Regions from separate parts of the Bacillus sp. AK128 genome, predicted to be linked through region 2. Evidence: riboswitches for the same ligand, from Rfam matches in the RefSeq annotation. Region 2 holds a riboswitch; each other region holds the start of a gene.
What was found. A riboswitch is a leader RNA that binds a small molecule or an ion and turns the genes downstream of it on or off. The one in region 2 is predicted to bind S-adenosylmethionine.
Positions count from the first base shown of each region.

Region 1: linked by a shared signal. The riboswitch ahead of M1D60_RS13190 (LLM class flavin-dependent oxidoreductase) and the one ahead of mtnK (S-methyl-5-thioribose kinase) in region 2 are both predicted to bind S-adenosylmethionine.
Region 3: linked by a shared signal. The riboswitch ahead of M1D60_RS03240 (PLP-dependent aspartate aminotransferase family protein) and the one ahead of mtnK (S-methyl-5-thioribose kinase) in region 2 are both predicted to bind S-adenosylmethionine.
Region 4: linked by a shared signal. The riboswitch ahead of M1D60_RS13205 (acyl-CoA dehydrogenase family protein) and the one ahead of mtnK (S-methyl-5-thioribose kinase) in region 2 are both predicted to bind S-adenosylmethionine.

Region 1 covers NZ_CP096379.1:2,652,835-2,657,749, reverse strand. Annotated here, with positions in the region: gene M1D60_RS13195 (MetQ/NlpA family ABC transporter substrate-binding protein) at 1-271, opposite strand, end outside; gene M1D60_RS13190 (LLM class flavin-dependent oxidoreductase) at 353-1,744, opposite strand; SAM riboswitch class I at 1,846-1,948, opposite strand; SAM riboswitch class I at 2,159-2,263, shown strand; gene M1D60_RS13185 (methionine ABC transporter ATP-binding protein) at 2,447-3,457, shown strand; gene M1D60_RS13180 (methionine ABC transporter permease) at 3,513-4,112, shown strand; gene M1D60_RS13175 (MetQ/NlpA family ABC transporter substrate-binding protein) at 4,157-4,915, shown strand, end outside.
Region 2 covers NZ_CP096379.1:3,126,380-3,131,294, reverse strand. Annotated here, with positions in the region: gene M1D60_RS15690 (chemotaxis protein CheX) at 1-223, opposite strand, end outside; gene mtnA (S-methyl-5-thioribose-1-phosphate isomerase) at 433-1,488, opposite strand; gene mtnK (S-methyl-5-thioribose kinase) at 1,481-2,677, opposite strand; SAM riboswitch class I at 2,759-2,946, opposite strand; gene M1D60_RS15675 (carbon-nitrogen family hydrolase) at 3,037-3,882, opposite strand; gene M1D60_RS15670 (aminotransferase class I/II-fold pyridoxal phosphate-dependent enzyme) at 4,083-4,915, shown strand, end outside.
Region 3 covers NZ_CP096379.1:722,267-727,181, reverse strand. Annotated here, with positions in the region: gene M1D60_RS03245 (aliphatic sulfonate ABC transporter substrate-binding protein) at 1-793, opposite strand, end outside; gene M1D60_RS03240 (PLP-dependent aspartate aminotransferase family protein) at 1,103-2,890, opposite strand; SAM riboswitch class I at 2,957-3,050, opposite strand; gene M1D60_RS03235 (homoserine dehydrogenase) at 3,053-4,366, opposite strand; gene metX (homoserine O-acetyltransferase MetX) at 4,363-4,915, opposite strand, start outside.
Region 4 covers NZ_CP096379.1:2,658,439-2,663,353, reverse strand. Annotated here, with positions in the region: gene M1D60_RS13225 (hypothetical protein) at 1-67, shown strand, start outside; gene M1D60_RS13220 (manganese catalase family protein) at 164-1,009, shown strand; gene M1D60_RS13215 (AbrB family transcriptional regulator) at 1,103-2,164, shown strand; gene M1D60_RS13210 (hypothetical protein) at 2,243-2,728, shown strand; SAM riboswitch class I at 2,798-2,909, shown strand; gene M1D60_RS13205 (acyl-CoA dehydrogenase family protein) at 3,008-4,159, shown strand; gene wrbA (NAD(P)H:quinone oxidoreductase) at 4,203-4,814, opposite strand.

The DNA.
Region 1 (4,915 bases), 470 kb from region 2:
ATACCTTGTGTTGGAATAAGTTTGCATCTAAGGAGCCGCTGCTTAAAGATAGATTGGGCTGAACATAATCATTAAATTCTTTGATCTCAACCTTATATCCTTTTTCTTCTAGAAAGGGTTTGACACCCTTCTCTAGCATATCGCTATAAGGAACTGTTGCTCCTAATACAAGTTCTTTCTTTTCACCTGTTGATGAGCTTTCTGCTCCACCACAAGCTGTTAATAATACGAGAAATAATGAAGACAGTAATAGTATAATATGTTTTTTCATTAAAGCACCTCATATATTTTATTTTTTAAACCGTTTTACGATTATGCTACCTTTGTGAAGATGTATCTGATACTTTTGAATCTATTTACTTGCTGTATAGACCTGTCGATATTTACTGGCAGGATGATCTTCTGTTAATAAGCTACTCCCATGGTCAAAAAGCTTTTCCCTCAATGAGCCACTCTTGTATTCAGTCTTGTAAATCCCTCGTTCTTGTAAAATCGGGACTACTAAATCAATAAACTCTTTTAAATCTCCTGGTGTTACTAGGTGATTAAGGTTAAAGCCATCAACACCTGATTGTTCAAATAGGTGTTGGATTTGATTGGCTACTTCCACAGGATTACCAATGATAAAGTTTTCGCGATCCAATTTTTCAATTCGACCGAGTGCTTCCTTGACCTTTAACTGCTTAGAGGCATCCTTTGTCATTGAGGCAGCTTTATAATGGCCATGCTCTGTCTTTTTAAATTCAAATGGATTATTATAATCTTTCTCTGTGTACTCAGATAAATCGTAACCGCTGGCACCACCAAATTGTGCTTTAGCAGAATCTGGACTCCAATACCGTGAGTATTCTTCGAACTTTAGCTCTGCTTCTTCTGTTGTAGGAGCAACAATCACACTTAAAAACGTGAATATTTTTATATGTTCAGGGTTCCGACCATATTTCTTAGCAAGCTCTCTAATTGTATTGGAGTAGTATTTAACACGTTCAGGAGTAGGTCCACCTATAAATACACATTCGGCATGCTTAGCAGCGAATTCACGGCCTCGTTCGGAAGTTCCTGCCTGATAGATGACTGGCGTACGTTGTAAGGAAGGTTCACTTAAGTGCGGTCCTTCCACACTGAAATACTTACCAGAATGATTGATTTCATGAACTTTTGACGGATCTATTAACCTTTCTGATTCCAAATCTTCAATAATTGCATCATCTTCCCAACTTGCTTCCCAAAGCTTATAGGATACTTCTAAAAACTCATCAGCAATTTCATATCTTTCATCATGTTTAATCATTTCTTCCAAGCTGAAGTTTCGAGCAGCATTTGGAAGATACGAAGTGACAACATTCCAAGCAATCCGGCCCTTCGTTAAATGGTCTAAAGTAGAGAAACGTCTTGCGTTACCAAAGGGTTGTTCATATGTAGTACTAACTGTGATTGCGAAAGATAGATTATTGGTAACGCTAGCCATGGCTGGGATAATCAGAGCACCGTCATTAACTGGAAATTGGAGTCCGTCTCGAATGGAAGGCTCTTTGCTTTTCTTATACGTATCATATACACCTAATACATCTGCGAAAAAAACTGCATCAAATTTACCTCTTTCTAAGAGTTTTGCATATTCTAGCCAGTAGTCTAAATTCTTATAGTGACGGTGTCTCTTACTTTCTGGATGCTTCCAAAACCCGTGAGAATTGTGCATTGCACTAGTCATTTCAAATGCATTTAAAATTATTTGCTTGGTCAATGTGATCGCCATCCTTTATTAAAATATTTTTTGACAAACAAAAAACCTCTTCTTTTGAAAGAAAAGAAGAGGTTAGTAAAAAGCATAAATATACAGATCTCTTCTTATCTCTCAAGCGAATGCTTGCTGGAATTGGCACAGTACTAGAAAAAGTCTGCTGCCGAGGTATCAAAGGGCCAGTCCCTCCACCTCTCTGGATAAGAAAAACGATTATGAAGTTGTAAGTTTATAACTGTAATCCCAAATCTACATGGGTTAGAAATTTTTGTCAATCCTTTATTTTGAAAATTTATAATTTTATTACTGAAGGATTTATTAAGCATTTTAAATAAAATGAAAAGTGAATTAAAAACTGTTTGACAAATTTGCACATCAGACTTATGATAAAAAACAGTTTCACATAATTTCATAATAAACTTATCAAGAGTGACTGAGGGTCAGGCCCAATGACGTCCGGCAACCTCCTAATTGGAAAGGTGCCACTTCCTGCAGAATGTTTTACATTCTGAGAGATAAGTCGTATATATTTGACGATCTTATCTCTTTCAATGGAAAGAGATTTTTTTATTTTATGCTGTTGTAAGAAAGTGAGTACTGATGAAGAAGTTTTGAGCAAGCTTCTTCGAGAAAGGCTTTGGGCTAGCTTATTAGGTTAACAATCTACGAAGTTTTATTTAATTAGAGGTAAGGGGGTAAACAAAATTGATTGAAATAAAGAACCTGTCAAAGGTATATAAAACTTCAAAAGGAAAAGTAATTGGAGTTGATGATGTTACTTTAACAATTAGTAAAGGAGAGATCTTTGGGATTGTTGGTTATAGTGGTGCAGGAAAAAGCTCGTTAATACGATGTCTAAATCTATTAGAAAAGCCTTCAGCAGGAGAGGTCCATATCGATGGGGTTTCTTTAACTAGTCTAAATAATCAACATTTACGTAAGGCTAGACTAAAAATCGGAATGATATTCCAGCACTTTCATTTAGTCTCCTCTAAAACAGTTTTCGAAAATGTCGCGTTTGCTCTTAAGGCAGCCAATAAGTCAAAATCAGAAATTACCCATAGAGTAACCGAATTACTTGAAATGGTAGGGTTATCTGAAAAGAGCAATGTGTATCCGGCTCAATTGAGTGGAGGGCAGAAGCAAAGGGTAGGGATTGCAAGGGCTTTGGCAAATGACCCGACTGTCCTATTATGTGATGAAGCAACATCAGCATTAGATCCTAGTACAACTAAATCAATTCTGAAATTATTGAAAAGGATTAATAGGGAGCTAGGAATTACGATTGTGCTGATTACTCATGAGATGGAAGTAGTCAAAGATATTTGCGATCGAATGGCTGTCATGCAGGATGGAAAAATAATTGAAATTGGCCGGACCTATGATGTCTTTGCCGATCCGAAGGAAGATTTAACTAAACAGTTTATTAACACGGTCTTACAATTCGATCTACCAGACCATATTATCTCATCTAGTAAAGGAACGATTATAAAAATTCAGTTTAAGGGATCGATTGCAGAGGAGTCAGTTGTTTCAGATGTATTTAAGAAATTTGAAGTGAATGGAAATATCCTCCATGGAAAAATTGAATACATAAAAGAAGTTCCACTTGGAATTTTCATTATGGAACTAACAGGTGACTCGAAGGAAATAGAACGTTCCATTCTATATATTACAGAAAAAACACAAAGCGTGGAGGTGATTCACCTTGCTTAATCATTTGATTGAACTTCTTCCAGATCTAAATAAGGCGTTCTTTGAAACGATTTATATGGTCTCAATATCTATGACTGTAGCAATTATTGTGGGTTTACCATTAGGTATTTTATTATTTGTAACTGACAAGGGCTTGTTTTTGGAAAATATACCTTTAAAATCAACGCTTGGTTTTATTGTAAATATTGTACGTTCTATTCCTTTTATCATCTTACTTGTCGCCCTGTTACCTTTTACCGATTTAATAACCGGAACAACGATAGGACCTACAGCAGCATCTGTTTCATTATCGGTTGCAGCAATTCCGTTTTTTGCTAGAATTGTAGAAACTTCCTTACGTGAGATAAATAAAGGCGTTATAGAAGCTGCTGTTTCGGTAGGTGCCTCGCCTTGGATGATTATAAAAGACGTGCTAATTCCTGAAGCGAAACCTTCTATTGTTCAAGGAACAACGATTACCATTATTAGTTTAGTAGCCTATTCCGCGATGGCAGGGATTGTCGGAGGTGGTGGCGTAGGGGATTTAGCCATTCGATTTGGATACTACCGATATGATAATGTCGTGATGATTACAACAGTAGTGGTCTTAATTTGCTTAGTGCAGATTGTTCAATTTGCCGGAGATAAAGTAGCTAGAGTTGTAGACAAAAGATAATAAGAAGTATGTTGTTTAATAATCACTAATGGAGGAAACTATAAATGTTTAAAAAATTCGTATTATCACTATCATTACTTGCATTACTAGCAGCTTGTGGAGGAAAAGAAGATGCCTCAGGGACAGTAGAAGATAAAGAAATTACAATTGGGGCTACATCTGGTCCTTATTCCGATATGGTAACCAAAGCTATAAAACCTGTTTTAGAAGAAAAAGGTTATACAATAGAAGTGGTTGAGTTTAGTGACTATATCCAACCAAACAAAGCGTTAGCGAACGGTGACTTAGATGCAAACCTATTCCAACATAAAATTTATTTAGAAAGCTTTGCAAAAGAGCATGAGTTAGATCTATCTGAAGTAATAATCGTTCCGACTGCACCAATGGGTATTTATTCGAAAGAGTTTAATTCATTAGAAGACATTGAAGATGGAAGTGCAATTGCCATTCCAAACGACCCAACAAATGCTGCCCGTGCATTGCTTATTCTCCAAGATGCGGGTTTAATTAAACTTGACGAGTCTGTCAATCCTTTAACAGTTTCTGAGAAGGATGTTGTTGAAAATTCGAAAAATCTCGTGTTCGAGCCAATTGAAGCTGCTCAGCTACCACGAGCTGTAGATAGTGTTGATTTATCAGCAGTTCCAGGGAACTTTGCACTGGCTGCTAAGATGGACTTACTTGATGCGTTAGTGTTAGAGAATATGCCGGATGACTACCGTAATCGTGTGGTTGTAAATACTAGCGATCTAGAAGCACAGTTCACAAAAGATATTAAAGAGGCAGTTGAGTCAGCAGAATTT
Region 2 (4,915 bases):
CATACATGACTTCGCCAATTGTACTAAATGTTGTGGGATCCCCATCAATGACAATTCTGCCTTTTACATCTCCAGTTATTCCGATTAACACTGACATTTTAGATTTTATTACCTTCTCTTGGAACATAGACGGACTACCAATAGTAATAGCCATAGGGAGTATACTTTTTACGGAATGAATTGTACCGTTTAGTATTTTAGTAATATTTTCGTTCTGCGACACGGTGCCACCTCTTCTTTGAATAGAGAAAGATACTATAATTTTTAGTTTTCTTTTATTCAGTTGATTGATAAATATCATATCATATTTTCTCTAATTTTGTGTTTAAATTTGATGAAATTTATCGATAAATGTCGAAATAAATAATAAACAGCCTACCATATCGATAGACTGTTTGTATTTAAACATATTTTCTACAAAGTATTGAAAGTTTAAACCAAGCTAGTAAAAACATGCTCGATTTCTTTTGTATAGTTACCTTGTAAAACACCCTTTTCTGTAATAATTGCTGTAATTAGTTCATTTGGTGTCACATCAAATGCCGGATTAAAAACCTTTACTCCTTCAGGTGCTACTTGTTGTCCAAAGATATGGGTTATTTCTCTAGCATCTCTTTCCTCAATTGGAATCAGTTGCCCAGAGGATAAGGATGGATCAAAGGTTGATAAAGGAGCGGCTACATAAAACGGTATGTTAAATGCCTGCGCTAAGAGAGCGAGATTGAATGTTCCAATCTTATTAGCCGTATCACCATTAGCCGTGATCCGATCTGCCCCTACTATAATTGCATTGATTCCCTTAGTTGCAATGGTATGCGCCGCCATATTATCTGTAATTAAGGTAACATCTACATCTGCCTGCATGAGCTCCCAAGTGGTTAGTCGTGCTCCTTGTAAGACTGGGCGGGTTTCTGATGCAAACACCTGTAGGTTTTTCCCGACGTCTTTTGCAAGATAGAAAGGAGCTAATGCCGTTCCATAGCGTGCTGTAGCAATAGAGCCTGCATTACAGATGGTTAATATTTTGTCGCCATCTTTAAACAACTCAAGGGCATGAAGGCCAATTTGACGACAAACCTCCTCATCCTCAGCCTGAATCTGAATCGCTTCATGAGTAAGAATTGTTTTTGCTTCCATTACAGAAATTGCTCGTTCTGCTTTACGAACTAATCGCTCTAATGCCCAAGCTAAATTCACAGCTGTAGGTCGTGAACTCGCTAGATATTCACGATCTTTATTTAATCTTTCATGAAAATTAACTAGGTTGTCCTCTTCATAGCTATTTGCAGCTAATGCTAATCCAAAAGCAGCTGTTATCCCAATCGCTGGTGCACCTCTTACTTTAAGGGTAAAAATAGCATCAAAAACATCTTTAATCGTTGTTAATTCAATATACTCTGTTTCTAGTGGAAGCTTTTGTTGATCAAGTAAGAAAATATGATCATCTTTCCATTGAACAGATTGTGGGATTGTAAAAGAATTAGTCATGCTGTAGTACACCCCTTACTGTTTGTAGTAGATCTTCAATCGTAGCAATTTTTGAACGGTTACTAATTAGATGTTGACCTAAGGCAATCGCATGTTTCTTTGCTGTAATTCTTTGTTGTTTATTTTCAATATTATCTAGATCTGCCACATGTGCTAAGCCGATTGTCCGTCTAATTAGTTCACAACCTGCAAATCCAATTGAATCTTCAAAAATTTCCTTTAATGTATAGTCAAGGTACCCAGGTGTTTGGGTGAAAATTTCCTTGCTTTCAGTATTCCATAAGGCTGAGAAATGTTCCTTGAAGACATTCCAGGTGATGGATACATGGTCAAATAATGCTTCGCGTTTTTCTGGTGTAACGGAGATTCCGTTTAATAATAGATTAGCTATGAACTGTCCAATGTCGAATCCAATTGGACCGTAAAATGCAAACTCGGGGTCAATCACCTTCGTTTCTTCTTGATTTGCAAAGATACTCCCAGTGTGTAAATCCCCATGTAAAAGGGCTTCCGCATTAGTTAAAAATTTCTTTTTTAGCTTTGCCACTTCTAGTTTAACCTCTGATTGATTCCATAAATCTTCGACTACTGAGGTTAGCTCTTCTTCAAAGTTATTCGTATCATGATTGAAAAATGGATCAGTGAAGACTAGGTCTTCAGTGATTTTACATAGTTCAGGATTAATAAATTCCCTTACTTGCTCTTTTTTTACCTTTTGATCTAACGCGAAGTCAGATGTATAGAATAATGTTTTTGCCATATAGATTCCAATATGTTTGGACATGAGAGGGTATTGATTTCCTTCAATCAACCCTTTTCTGGAAATTTCGAGATGAGATAAGTCTTCCATAACTGTAATGGCTAATTCTTCATCTGTATAAAAAACAACCGGAACAAGTTCAGGAACAAATTTTGCTGCAACCTGTAAAGCATTTGCCTCAATTTTATTTCGTTGTAAAGTTAAAGGCCAGCTCTCCCCAACAACCTTAGCGTAAGGTAGCGCTTGTTTGATAATGATACTTTTATGATTTATTTGATCCTTGATATGAAAAACTAGATTTAGATTACCGTCTCCAATTTCTTGGCAGGTTAATGCTGCATCCCCATTGAATAAATTCAATTTCAACGCGAGTGTAATAGCGGAACTCTCCGTTAACGGTTCATATGTAGTCGTATTTGATATAGTCATGAATCATTACTCCCTTCTAAGATCAAACATATAAAAAGCCTCTTTCAATAAAGAAAGAGGCTTGAAGTCATAGCTTCGCACCTCTTATCTACCAGAATAATCTTCTGTTGGATGTAGCACCGTGCCTTACAAGAGAATAACTATAGCTTACGTTATTGTTATTCTTTTGGCGCTCTTCTATACTTTCTTGCGCCCCATTTTACAATGGTATTACGGTCGGTTGCTGCAGCTTCATAGGGCCATTTCCCTCAGCCAACTCTTGATAAGAGAATATATCATTTAAATTTAATTGTCTTTATTTTCATACTCGGTGTTCATAATAACAAGCCTTTTATTTGCTTGTCAATAAAAATATCATCTTAGTAATGCTCTGGACGTCGATCAGAGAAAATAGGAATCTGTTTTCTAACAGCATGAACTTTTTCTGTATTGATTTCACCTGTAAGGATGGTTTCGTCTTCTGTAGCTTCAACAATGATTTCTCCCCAAGGGTCAATAATCATAGAATGACCAACAAACTCATTTTTAGGATCCTTCCCAGCGCGGTTGCAAGCAACTACGTAGCACTGATTCTCAATAGCACGACTGATTAATAAAGAGCGCCAATGAGCGAGACGAGGGAAAGGCCATTCTGCAACAACAAAGACGACTTCTGCTCCTTTTGATGTATGTTTACGAATCCATTCAGGAAAACGAATATCGTAGCAAATAAAGCCCGCGCAGGTAATGTCTTGAAGCTTAAACAACCCTTCGTCGTTTCCTGCTTGTAAATAATGATGTTCATCCATCAATTTAAACAGGTGTAATTTACTATATTCATTGACGAGGTCACCTTGATTATTAACAATGAACATCGTATTATAAACGCCTTGATGCGTCCTTTTAGCAATTGAGCCACCCACGATGTGAACATTCTTGTCTTTGGCGAGTTCACTTAAAAATGAAAGAGTGGTTTGTCCGTCATGATCGGCAATCTCGTCTAATCTAGTAAGGTCATATCCTGTAGTCCAAAGCTCTGGTAGGACAATGATGTCTGGTGAATCCAGAACCGCTTCTTCAATTTTCTCCCTCATATGTTTAAAATTCAATTCAGGATTTCCAAATGCAATATCAAATTGGATGCAGCTTATTTTTAGATTCAAAAGACATCTACTCCTTAAAAAAATTACTTTACATATTGTCACTAACAATATAATATTTTTCACTGTAATTTCAATATATATTTTTAGATTTGGCTGTTAAAGAACATTGTTGATTTTTTGTACTGTTGATTAAAGTAGAAGGACGCGAGATTCCTGCAACGAAAACCAACAACAATCTATACAGAGCCTAAATTTAAATGAATTTCATTTTTGAATAATGATAAGTTAAGATTAACATATTACGTTACATAAAGGAGATTACCATGAGAACGTTCGAACAATCTGACATTCTAAAAAAATTACCTACTCAATTCTTTGCTACGCTTGTTGGTAAGGTTAATAAAGTAGTGGAGCAAGGCCATGATGTAATTAACTTGGGGCAAGGTAATCCAGATCAACCGACCTCAGCACATATAGTGAAATCCATGCAAGAAGCAGTTACGAATCCTGCTCACCATAAATATTCACAGTTTAGAGGGCAAAAATTTCTAAAGGAAGCAATTGTAACTTATTATGAGCGCGAGTACGGCGTTACTTTAGACCCGGAAAAACAGGTAGCTATTTTATTTGGTGGAAAGGCTGGTCTTGTTGAAGTTCCTCAGTGTTTGTTGAATGAGGGTGACGTTGCCTTAGTACCAGACCCAGGATATCCAGATTATTGGTCTGGAGTGGAGTTGGCAAAGGCACGAATGGAATTAATGCCTCTTAAAGTAGAAAATCAGTTTCTACCAAACTATAGTGAGCTTAACCCAGCGATTTTAGAACAGGCAAAGTTAATGTTCTTGAATTATCCTAATAACCCAACTGGTGCTGTTGCAACAAAGGAATTTTTTGAGGAAACGGTTCAATTAGCAAACCAGCACAATATTTGTGTCGTTCATGATTTTGCATATGGGGCAATTGGGTTTGATGAGAAGAAGCCGATTAGCTTTTTACAGGTTGAAGGAGCAATAGAGACGGGAATTGAAATATATACTCTTTCTAAAACATATAATATGGCGGGCTGGAGAGTCGGATTTGCGGTTGGAAATGAAAGTGTGATTGAAGCGATCAACCTTCTTCAGGACCATATGTATGTTAGCCTGTTTGGAGCGAT
Region 3 (4,915 bases), 2.3 Mb from region 2:
CTTCCTCTTCGTTTTCAACCGTCCATGTTCTTGCTTTTTCATATAGTTCAATAACTTTTTCTACATATTGCGGATATTGCTCAGCAAACTCAGAGCGAACATTTAGCGTTCCGTACGTATTGAAATCAGGGTTTCGATAGATATAAGATGTACCCTCTGTCACCTCAAGCTTTGCCATATGTGGATCAAGTCCTGCCCATGCATCTACATCTCCAGAAACAAGAGCTGATGCCCCGTCACCATGCTGTAGGTTGACAATTTCAACGTCTGTACTTTTTAGACCAGCTTCATCTAGTGCACGTAGTAAGAAAATATATGGATCTGTTCCTAAAGTGGCAGCAACCTTTTTTCCTTTTAAGTCAGCAACTGATTCTATACTAGTTCCACCAGGGCCAACAAGTGCCGTCCACTCTGGCTTTGAATAAATATATACCGTTTCAATTGGTGATGCCTTTGACTTCGCAATTAAAGCTGCTGCTCCGGCAGTTGATCCAAAATCAACGCTATCACTGTTTAAAAATTCTAACGCTTTGTTACTACCTAAGCTTTGAACCCACTCAACTTCGATACCTTCTGCTTCAAACGCTTCTTCTACCCAGCCTTTTTCCTTTAATACAAGACTTGTTGGTGAGTAGAATGCATAGTCTAAACGGATTTTCTCAGGCTTTGCTTCTTCAGCAGCACCAGAAACTTCAGTATTGTTTGATGTCGTGCTGCTTCCACACGCACTTAGTAAACCTATATAAATAGTAAGAATTAAGGATAGAAAGATGGTGAACTTTTTATTTTTCATTTTTTTTTAAACACTCCTTGTTGGGGAGCCTTCTTTAGAAGACTCTAATTTCTTTTAAATTCTTTATAAAAACCTTCGTTGTATTAATAATGTGAGCAGTGTTGATTGGCGCTACAGGATGCTCGCTTTCCGCGGGGCGGGCGGTGAGCCTCTTCGGAGCAAGCTCCTGTGGGGTCTCACCAAGGACAAAGTGAACTCCTTTGTCATATGTCCCGCTGCTCCCGCAGGAGTCTCGCACCTTCCGCTTTAATCAAACAACCTTGTTTTCAATACTATTTATTAAACAATAACCTTCTTTTAATAGGTTTCTTATATTTCACAAGCATACGTTGAAATCGAGCCTCTTAAGCGTTGTGCTTCTTTATAGGTGCAGCGATTGTAGACAACTTCTAAGCCTGCTTCTTTTGCGATATTTACAGCTTCTTCTGAAATGACACCCTCTTGTAGCCAGAAAATACCTGGTCGGACAATAGCTGCTTCTTTTGCTAATTCAACAGCAGCATCCGAGCTTCTAAAGATCTGGGCGATATCAATTTTATCAGGCACTGAGCTTAAATCTGGATAGGCTTTCTCTCCTAGAACCTCTGTTTCATTTGGGTTTACCGGAATGATTTGATAACCTAATCTCTTCATCTTGAAAGCTAAGCGGTGACTTGGTCTTGCTGGATTACTACTCAATCCAACAATCGCAACATTCTTTATTCTTGTTTGCTCCACTCCATCCACCACTAGGGTTTCGGTAGGAGATCCTAATGCTTTTTTAATAACACCTTCATCATTGATCACAATCTCTTTTTCTACACCGTCATATGCGCCAGTTGCTTGCAGTAAAGCTTGGTTTAAATCATTTGTTAAATCTCTGACAGACTCTAACCCTACAGATAAACGAACAAGCTCTTCTGTTACCCCTGTTGCTTTTAGCTGATCACCTGTTAGCTGCTGATGAGTAGTTGAGGCTGGATGGATGACTAATGAACGAGCATCTCCAACGTTTGCGAGATGCGACCATAGTGATAAGGAATCAATAAAGGTCTTACCTGCTTCTCTTCCACCTTTAATTCCAAATACTACAACTGCTCCATCTCCACCTGTCAGATACTTCTTTGCCAAGTGATGGGTTGGATGATTTTCTAGTCCTGGATATGTAACCCATTCAACCGCTGGATGACTAGCTAAATATTCAGCAACCACTCTTGCATTTTCGGTGTGCTTTTCCATTCTTAACTGTAAAGTCTCTAACCCTTGTAACAGTAAGAACGCATTGAATGGACTTAAGCAAGATCCAAAGTCTCTTAATAATTGAACACGCAGCTTAGTAATGAAAGCTAGAGTTCCAAAATCAACAGCATAACGGATGCCGTTATAGCTTGGGTCTGGCTCTGTGAATCCAGGGAACTTTTCACTGTTCCAGTTAAAGCGTCCTCCGTCAACAACGATTCCTCCAATTGAAGTACCGTGCCCACCAATCCATTTTGTTGCTGAGTGTACGACGATGTCTGCACCCCATTTAATTGGCTTACATAATGAAGGTGATGCAAATGTGCTGTCAACCACGAGTGGGATGCCTGCTTCATGTGCAATGTTCGCAACTGCTTCAATATCTAAAACTTGTAAACTCGGATTACCAATCGTTTCAGCGAAAACAGCCTTTGTCTTAGGAGTAATTGCTTTTCTAAAATTTTCTGGATCAGAAGAATCTACAAATTTCACTTTAATTCCGTAACGTGGAAACGTAACGGCGAATAAATTATAGGTACCACCGTAAAGATTGGTTGCTGCTACGATTTCGTCTCCAGCATGAGCGAGGTTCATAAGTGCTAAAGAAATCGCTGCCTGACCAGAAGAGGTAGCAACTGCTGCAACACCTTCTTCTAATAAAGCTATTCTCTTTTCAAGAACATCTACCGTTGGATTTCCAATACGAGAGTAGATATTACCTGGCTCATCTAATGCGAATAAGCGTTGGGCATGCTCTGTATTATGAAAAACATAAGAAGAAGTTTGATAGATTGGAACTGCACGAGATCCAGTTGTAGGATCTGGAGCATGACCTCCGTGTAACAATAATGTTTCTAAATCATAAGAATGGTTTGTCATATATAACTCTCCCTTTTTTGTGTATTAAAAAAGCATCCTGCGTTAAGAAGAGGATGCTTTACCCTCTTCTTATCTCTCAGATTTTTTCTGCTGGAATTAGCACCTGTATATCGGTTGCCGGGTTTCATCGGGCCAGTCCCTCCACCTCTCTTGATAAGAAGATTATTTAATTGATGTTCGTGGTACTGAAGGTTCTGTTTGAACCTGCTCCAGAGATATCCCCGTAGTTGAAACAGGATAAAATCTTAAGGTATCTTGATTGAGCTGTTGAAGAAATAATAATACATTTTCTTCCCTTCCTTGAAGGAAGTCCCCTACAATATAACCATCCTCTGTTTTAACAAGCTCTCTCTGGATGAGCTTAACTTCATAATCTTGAAGTTTGCTAGTAATAGAATAATTTTTCTTTAAATCCTCAGAATTTAAAGCTTCACTGATTGAAACCCATAATGACTGTGGTGATCCATTTTGATATATCGGTTGATAACTCGATCTTCTAAATTCATTAACAGGATTCCCCTGTTGTCTTATATAAACTAAATCCTCAATCATTGCGCTCGCAGTGGCTTTCGAACCTGCTCCAGGTCCTTGTAGAAGAATATTCCCGACTAAATCAGTCGAAATGACAATACCATTATCGACACCCTCAACATTATACAGAGGATGATTTGCGTTTACGAAAACCGGTTTGACCTCAGCTACAATTTCTTCATTCTGTTTTTGAAGGGTAGCTAATAATTTCAAGCGAAGTCCTAGCTTCTCACCAATAATCAGATCCTGTAGAGAAACCTTATTCACGCCTTGCTTTTCAACTTGATCCCAATTTGGCTGTTCTTGGTGAATAAGATCACTTAAGATCATCAGCTTATAAAAAGCATCGGTACCTAAAATATCATTTGCTGGATTTGCCTCTGCATAACCAAGCTCCTGTGCTTCCTTTAGCACATCGTCAAAGTCGGCCTTTTCTTTGCGCATTTTCGTTAATATAAAATTACTTGTTCCATTTAAGATTGCCTCTAGCTTGGTAATACCATTAACCTGTAGTAATTGAATAATGGTTCGTAATAATGGAATCCCACCAGCTACAGCTGCTTCAAAAGCAAGGAAGCGACCTTTACTTTTGGCAAGCTCTGATAATTCCTTTCCTTGATGAGCAAGTAGTTCCTTATTTGCACTAATTACATGACAGCCTTTATCTAGGAAACTTTTAATATAGGAATTGGCAGGCTCTATTCCAACAATTGCTTCAAACACGATATCAATCTCTTCAATAGCTAATATTTCATCTATTTTAGTTGTCACCTTTACTGATGGTTTGATATCTCTTTGCTTTTCCTGGTTTTTAACTAATACCCCTACCACTTCGACTTTTGTACCAGTTGCTTCTATTAGCTTTTGCTGGTGAGTTTCGATAGTTTGATAAACACCTTGACCAACTGTTCCTAAACCTAATAAGGCTACCTTTATCGTTTTCATGAAGTAAGTCCCTCCTCTACTAGATGTCCCCATTTTTCAAATTCAACTAAGAAACCGTCATGACCAAACACAGTGGACACTTCATAGTGCTTTGAGGATGAATGTACCTCTTGATGCTCCGCTACAACTCCTTGCAAAAACTCAGATGGATAAATGAGATCGCCTTTATAACTGATACTAATTATTTTTGAATGAATGGCCTTTATGGCCATCTTCCAATCTCCACGTTCTCTGCCTATATCATGATGGTCCATTACCTTTAATAAATATAGATAACTATTTGCATCAAATCTTTTTAAAAACTTTTCACCCTGATACGTTAAATACGAATCTACTTGATATGATTTTTCTTGATGATGTTCGCCAAACCCTTCTCTTGCTTCTCTTGAAAACCTAGAATTAAACAATTCTGGAGAGCGATAGGATATCATTCCAATCATTCGAGCAATACTCAAGCCAACTTCAGGGTTTTCATCATACTCTCCATCATTCCAGTTAGGGTCATTCGTAATTGCATATCTGGCAATCGAATTATAAGCCATTCCAAAA
Region 4 (4,915 bases), 470 kb from region 2:
ACAAGAGGAAATTGGTGAATTTGATTGTATCCATACTGATGAAGTAACCGTAGAAGAAAATAAATAATGTAAATCTTTTATAAAGAATTTGCCTATACAAGCACCATTTCTCCTACATCCCTATACATTGTTAGGGATGTTAATAAAGGAGGAATAATTACCTATGTTTTATCACATTAAAGAACTTCAATATGATGCAAAACCATCATGTCCAGATCCGATATATGCAAAGAAGCTTCAAGAAATTCTCGGGGGACAGTATGGTGAAATTTCTGTTATGATGCAATACTTATTTCAAGGTTTCAACGGTCGTGCTGATGCAAAATATCGTGATCTATTATTAGATATTGGTGCAGAGGAAATGGCGCATGTTGAAATGCTTGCAACGATGATTGCACGTCTTTTAGATGGGGCTCCGTTAGAGGATCAACAAGCTGCTTATAATAATAATCCAGCAGTGGCTGCAATTATGGGCGGAATGAACCCACAACATGCTATTGTCTCTGGATTAGGTGCAATGCCAGTTGATAGTGTTGGGAATAGATGGACTGCTGCATATATTGGTGCAAGTGGAAATCTTTTAGCTGATTTTAGAGCAAACTTGACATCTGAATCTCAAGGGCGTCTTCAAGCTGTAAGATTATATGAGATAGCTGAGGATCCTGGTGTAAAGGATATGCTTTCTTTCCTAATTGCTCGTGATACTGCGCACCAAAATATATGGAAGGCAGCGATTGCTGAGCTTGAAGCACGTGAAGGTGATATTGTTGTCCCAACAACCTTCCCGCGTGAGCTTGAAAAGCAAGCTGTATCCTATGACTTTTACAATCTATCACGCGGAGAAGCAAGCAGTAAAGGTAGATTTGCCCAAGGACCAGCTCCTGATGGTCGTGGCGTGTTTAATTATGTATCACAACCAGTTCCTTTTGGACCAAAGGCTAGTTTAACCCCTGCGCCACTTTATGTTCATGATACTTTACCGCATCCACTTCCGCCAAACCTTATGTAAGTAAATGAAAGGCTGCAGCTCATTGTTGCAGTCTTTTTTTAGTGATAAAATAAAAGAATGATAGTCATCTATTTTCTAGAAAGCCGTGATCCAGTGAAAAAATTACTCCCATTTTTTGAAACACTTTTAATTGCATGTATTGGTGGTCTACTGTTTACTTTTCTACAGCTACCTTTAGCCTGGATGCTCGGTTCCCTGCTGGCTGTAGTTATTTGGAAGCTCTTGCTTAAGCGGGAGATAAAAAGTCTACCAGTAACTAGAAATGGTGCTTTAGTAGTCATTGGTTACATGCTTGGGATTGCATTTACATATGATACGCTTTTACAAATGTTAAAAATGTTACCTGCAATGCTGACAACAACCATCTTATTGATTGGTTTTTCTCTCTTAGTCTCTATATTTATTTCAAGATTTATTGGAATCAACTTTAAGACTGCTTTTATCGGAATGATGCCTGGAGGATTTTCACAAATGGTGTTATTAGGCGAAGAAATTGATGATGTGGATGTCACAAGTGTTACTCTTTTTCAGTTAATACGTCTTCTTTCAGTAATCTACCTAGTACCAGCCATTGTTCGAATTGATTGGTTTAGTGGACCACTTACCACTCTAAACACTGTGGAATCTTCAATAAAAACGAGTACTGTAATGGAAATAACACTCTTTATAGCTGTAACAGGACTATCATCGCTCCTTGCCGTGAAAGGGAGACTTCCTACACCTTACTTAGTAGGTCCTATTATTGGTTGTGCTGTTTTAGTCGTTTTTGGTTTAACTCCATTTCCAATTCCAGAGTTATTACTTATTGCTGCTCAAATCTTCCTAGGAATTCATATTGGAAAAATGGTTGATCCTAATAAGTTGAAAAACTGGAAACGGTTTGGTACAGGAGCTATTATATCCTGTTTAATCTTACTCCTTTCTACCGTGTTAATTGCAGGCTTATTACAGTGGGTGTATCCAATCTCACTTGGCACAGCCTTTTTAAGTACCGCTCCAGGTGGCATAGCCGAAATGGGACTAACTGCAAAAGCGATTGGAGCAGATTTATCAATTGTAACTGGTTTCCAGCTATTTCGTATCTTCTTTATTCTATTTTTAGTTCCGCCTTTAGTGGCATGGGTCTTTCGAAAACAACATACACTTGGAAAATAATTGACACCTTACCATTAAAGTCAACTGCCGTTTTTTCTGAAAACATGCTAGTATGATAACGGCAGGAGGGGACTAATCATGATTATTGACTTCATACAAGCTAAGTCAAAAAAAGAAAATACAAGGTCTATGTTAGAAGAACAGGCCATTCAACTACTGATAATAAAGACGGAGATTACATTCTGGATTCATATGCTTTCTTATTTAACCCATTCATTGGGTTATGCAATCCAACATGAAAAAAACAAGCGGGAACTAAAGCTCCTTCAAAAGGAATATCATGTTCTCCAAGATCTTACAGAAAAGATGCTTGTCTTTAATGGATTTAATGAGAATGAATCCACAGAAGAAGGCATTCAATTCTATTTAACATATGAAGAAATGATTATCCTAGAAGGACAATTAGAGTTGTTCAGGGATATTTGTGAACATAAACAAGATAGGGAGTATATGGAGATTACAGAAAAGTACCTGCAAACATTTTATCAAGTGCTTGAAGGTCAAGCAGAGATTGTTGATGGAATGACAAATCTTATGATCAAGCTTGCATTAGATAAACAATAAGCTTTTTGAATTGACAGATATTTTCATATACGATAAATTTAATATATAAAATTAAATAGCAAAATATTTTACTTATCAAGAGTGGGGGAGGAACTTGGTCCTAAGAACCCACGGCAACCATTTATTAATATTTAATAAAACGGTGCCAAATCCAACAGACTTTTGGTCTGGCAGATAAGAAAGAGTATAGTTTAATATGTACACAAACCTCTTTCTATATATCGAAAGGGGTTTTTTTATTTTATTACTATAAATAAAGAAGTGCTAGGGGGAGAATAGTTGGAAAACAGAGGAAATACCGATACAAATTTTGAGGATATACTCCAACAAGCAAGAAAACTTGCAGCTATTTTTGATAACAGAGCTGGTCAAATGGATGAGGGGGACTGCCTTCTTGCTAATCTTGAGGATTTAAAAAAAGAAAACTTTTTGGCGCTCACAGTACCTCAAAAATATGGAGGTACTGGTTTAAATCTATATCAATTCCTTCAAATTCAAGAAATATTAGCCCAAGGTGATGGAGCAACTGCCTTATCAATTGGTTGGCATTTAGGTTGCATTCTAGAAAATGCAGAAAGTCATTCTTGGAATGAATTAATGTTTGAAAAGCTTTGTCGACTAATCGTACAGTCTAAGGCATTATTCAATGTTGCGGCTACTGAAAGGGCGACAGGAAGTCCTTCTAGGGGAGGACTGCCTACTACTACTGCAACTAAAGACGGTAATCAGTGGGTTATTAACGGGGAGAAAGCTTTTACTTCAATGGCAATTGCACTTGATTATTCCATTGTAACTGCTCAAATCGAGCAAACCGGACAGCGTGGAATGTTTCTAATTGATCACCGGTTAGAAGGTGTCTCAATCGAAGAAACTTGGGATAGTATTTCCATGAAGGGTACAAAAAGTGATGATTTAATTTTAAGTAATGTTCGAATTGAGGAAGATTCACTTATAAGTCAGGAGGGTGGTACCAACCTGCCAAAAGGTTGGTATCTGCAGATTCCTACCGTATACTTAGGTATTGCAACAGCGGCAAGAGATTATGCTGTTTCATTTGCAAGAGAGTATCAACCCAATACATTACCTGGTCCTATTGCTGAAGTGCCTGAGGTCCAACGAAAGGTTGGCGAAATGGAGTTGGAGTTATTTAAGGCAAGAGAACTGATTTATTCGGTTGCGCTAAAATGGGTTAATGATCCCGAGGGTAGGGCGTCATTAGCTCATGAACTGGCTGCTGTTAAACATATTGCTACCAATAGCGCTAATTCTATAGTTGATTTAGCAATGAGGATTGTGGGAGCTAGAAGCTTGTCAGAAAAGAATCCATTACAACGATATTTTCGAGATGTTCGTGCAGGTTTACACAATCCACCTGCAGACGATGCAATTGTTTATATGCTGGGGAAAAGAAGGATATCAATTGAAAAATAGATCGTAAATAAAAAAATCAGGAGAGAGCTCTCCTGATTTTTGTTTATTGCATTCCAGTTTTAACTGCTGATGCCACTTGCACGGTACGTTTTGCTTGGTGTTTAACCGCATCTTCAACATTTTCAACCATCTTACCTTCTTGGTTAATGGTAACTGATGTTCCATAAGGGTTTCCACCAGCAGCAAAGAGTGATGGGTCTGTATAACCTGGTGCGGCAATAATAGCACCCCAGTGGTACATAGATGTGTAAATGGAAAGAATAGTTGCTTCTTGACCGCCATGTGGGTTAGCTGCAGATGTCATTGCACTTACCACCTTATTAGCAAGTTTGCCATTAAACCATAATCCACCTGTTGTATCAATGAATGATTTAAATTGTGATGCTACATTACCATATCTTGTTGGAACACTGAAAATGAAAGCATCTGCCCACTCTAAGTCATCTAATGTGACAGCTGGAACGTCTTTGGTTGCATCTACATGTCCTCTCCATGCTGGATTTGTATCAATTGCAGTGTCAGGGGCTGTTTCGGGTATTCTTAACAGCTTTACTTCCGCTCCAGTTTCTTTTGCGGCAGCTTCAGCCCATTGTGCTAATTGGTAATTGGTACCTGTTGAGCTATAATAGATTATTGCTAGTTTTACGTTTGTCATGATTCAACCTCTTTCTATAATTTATTACATAAATAACATTACCTTTCAAATTTAGTTTTAAACATACTCTAACTAGATTCATGTTAACTAATGAAAACTGG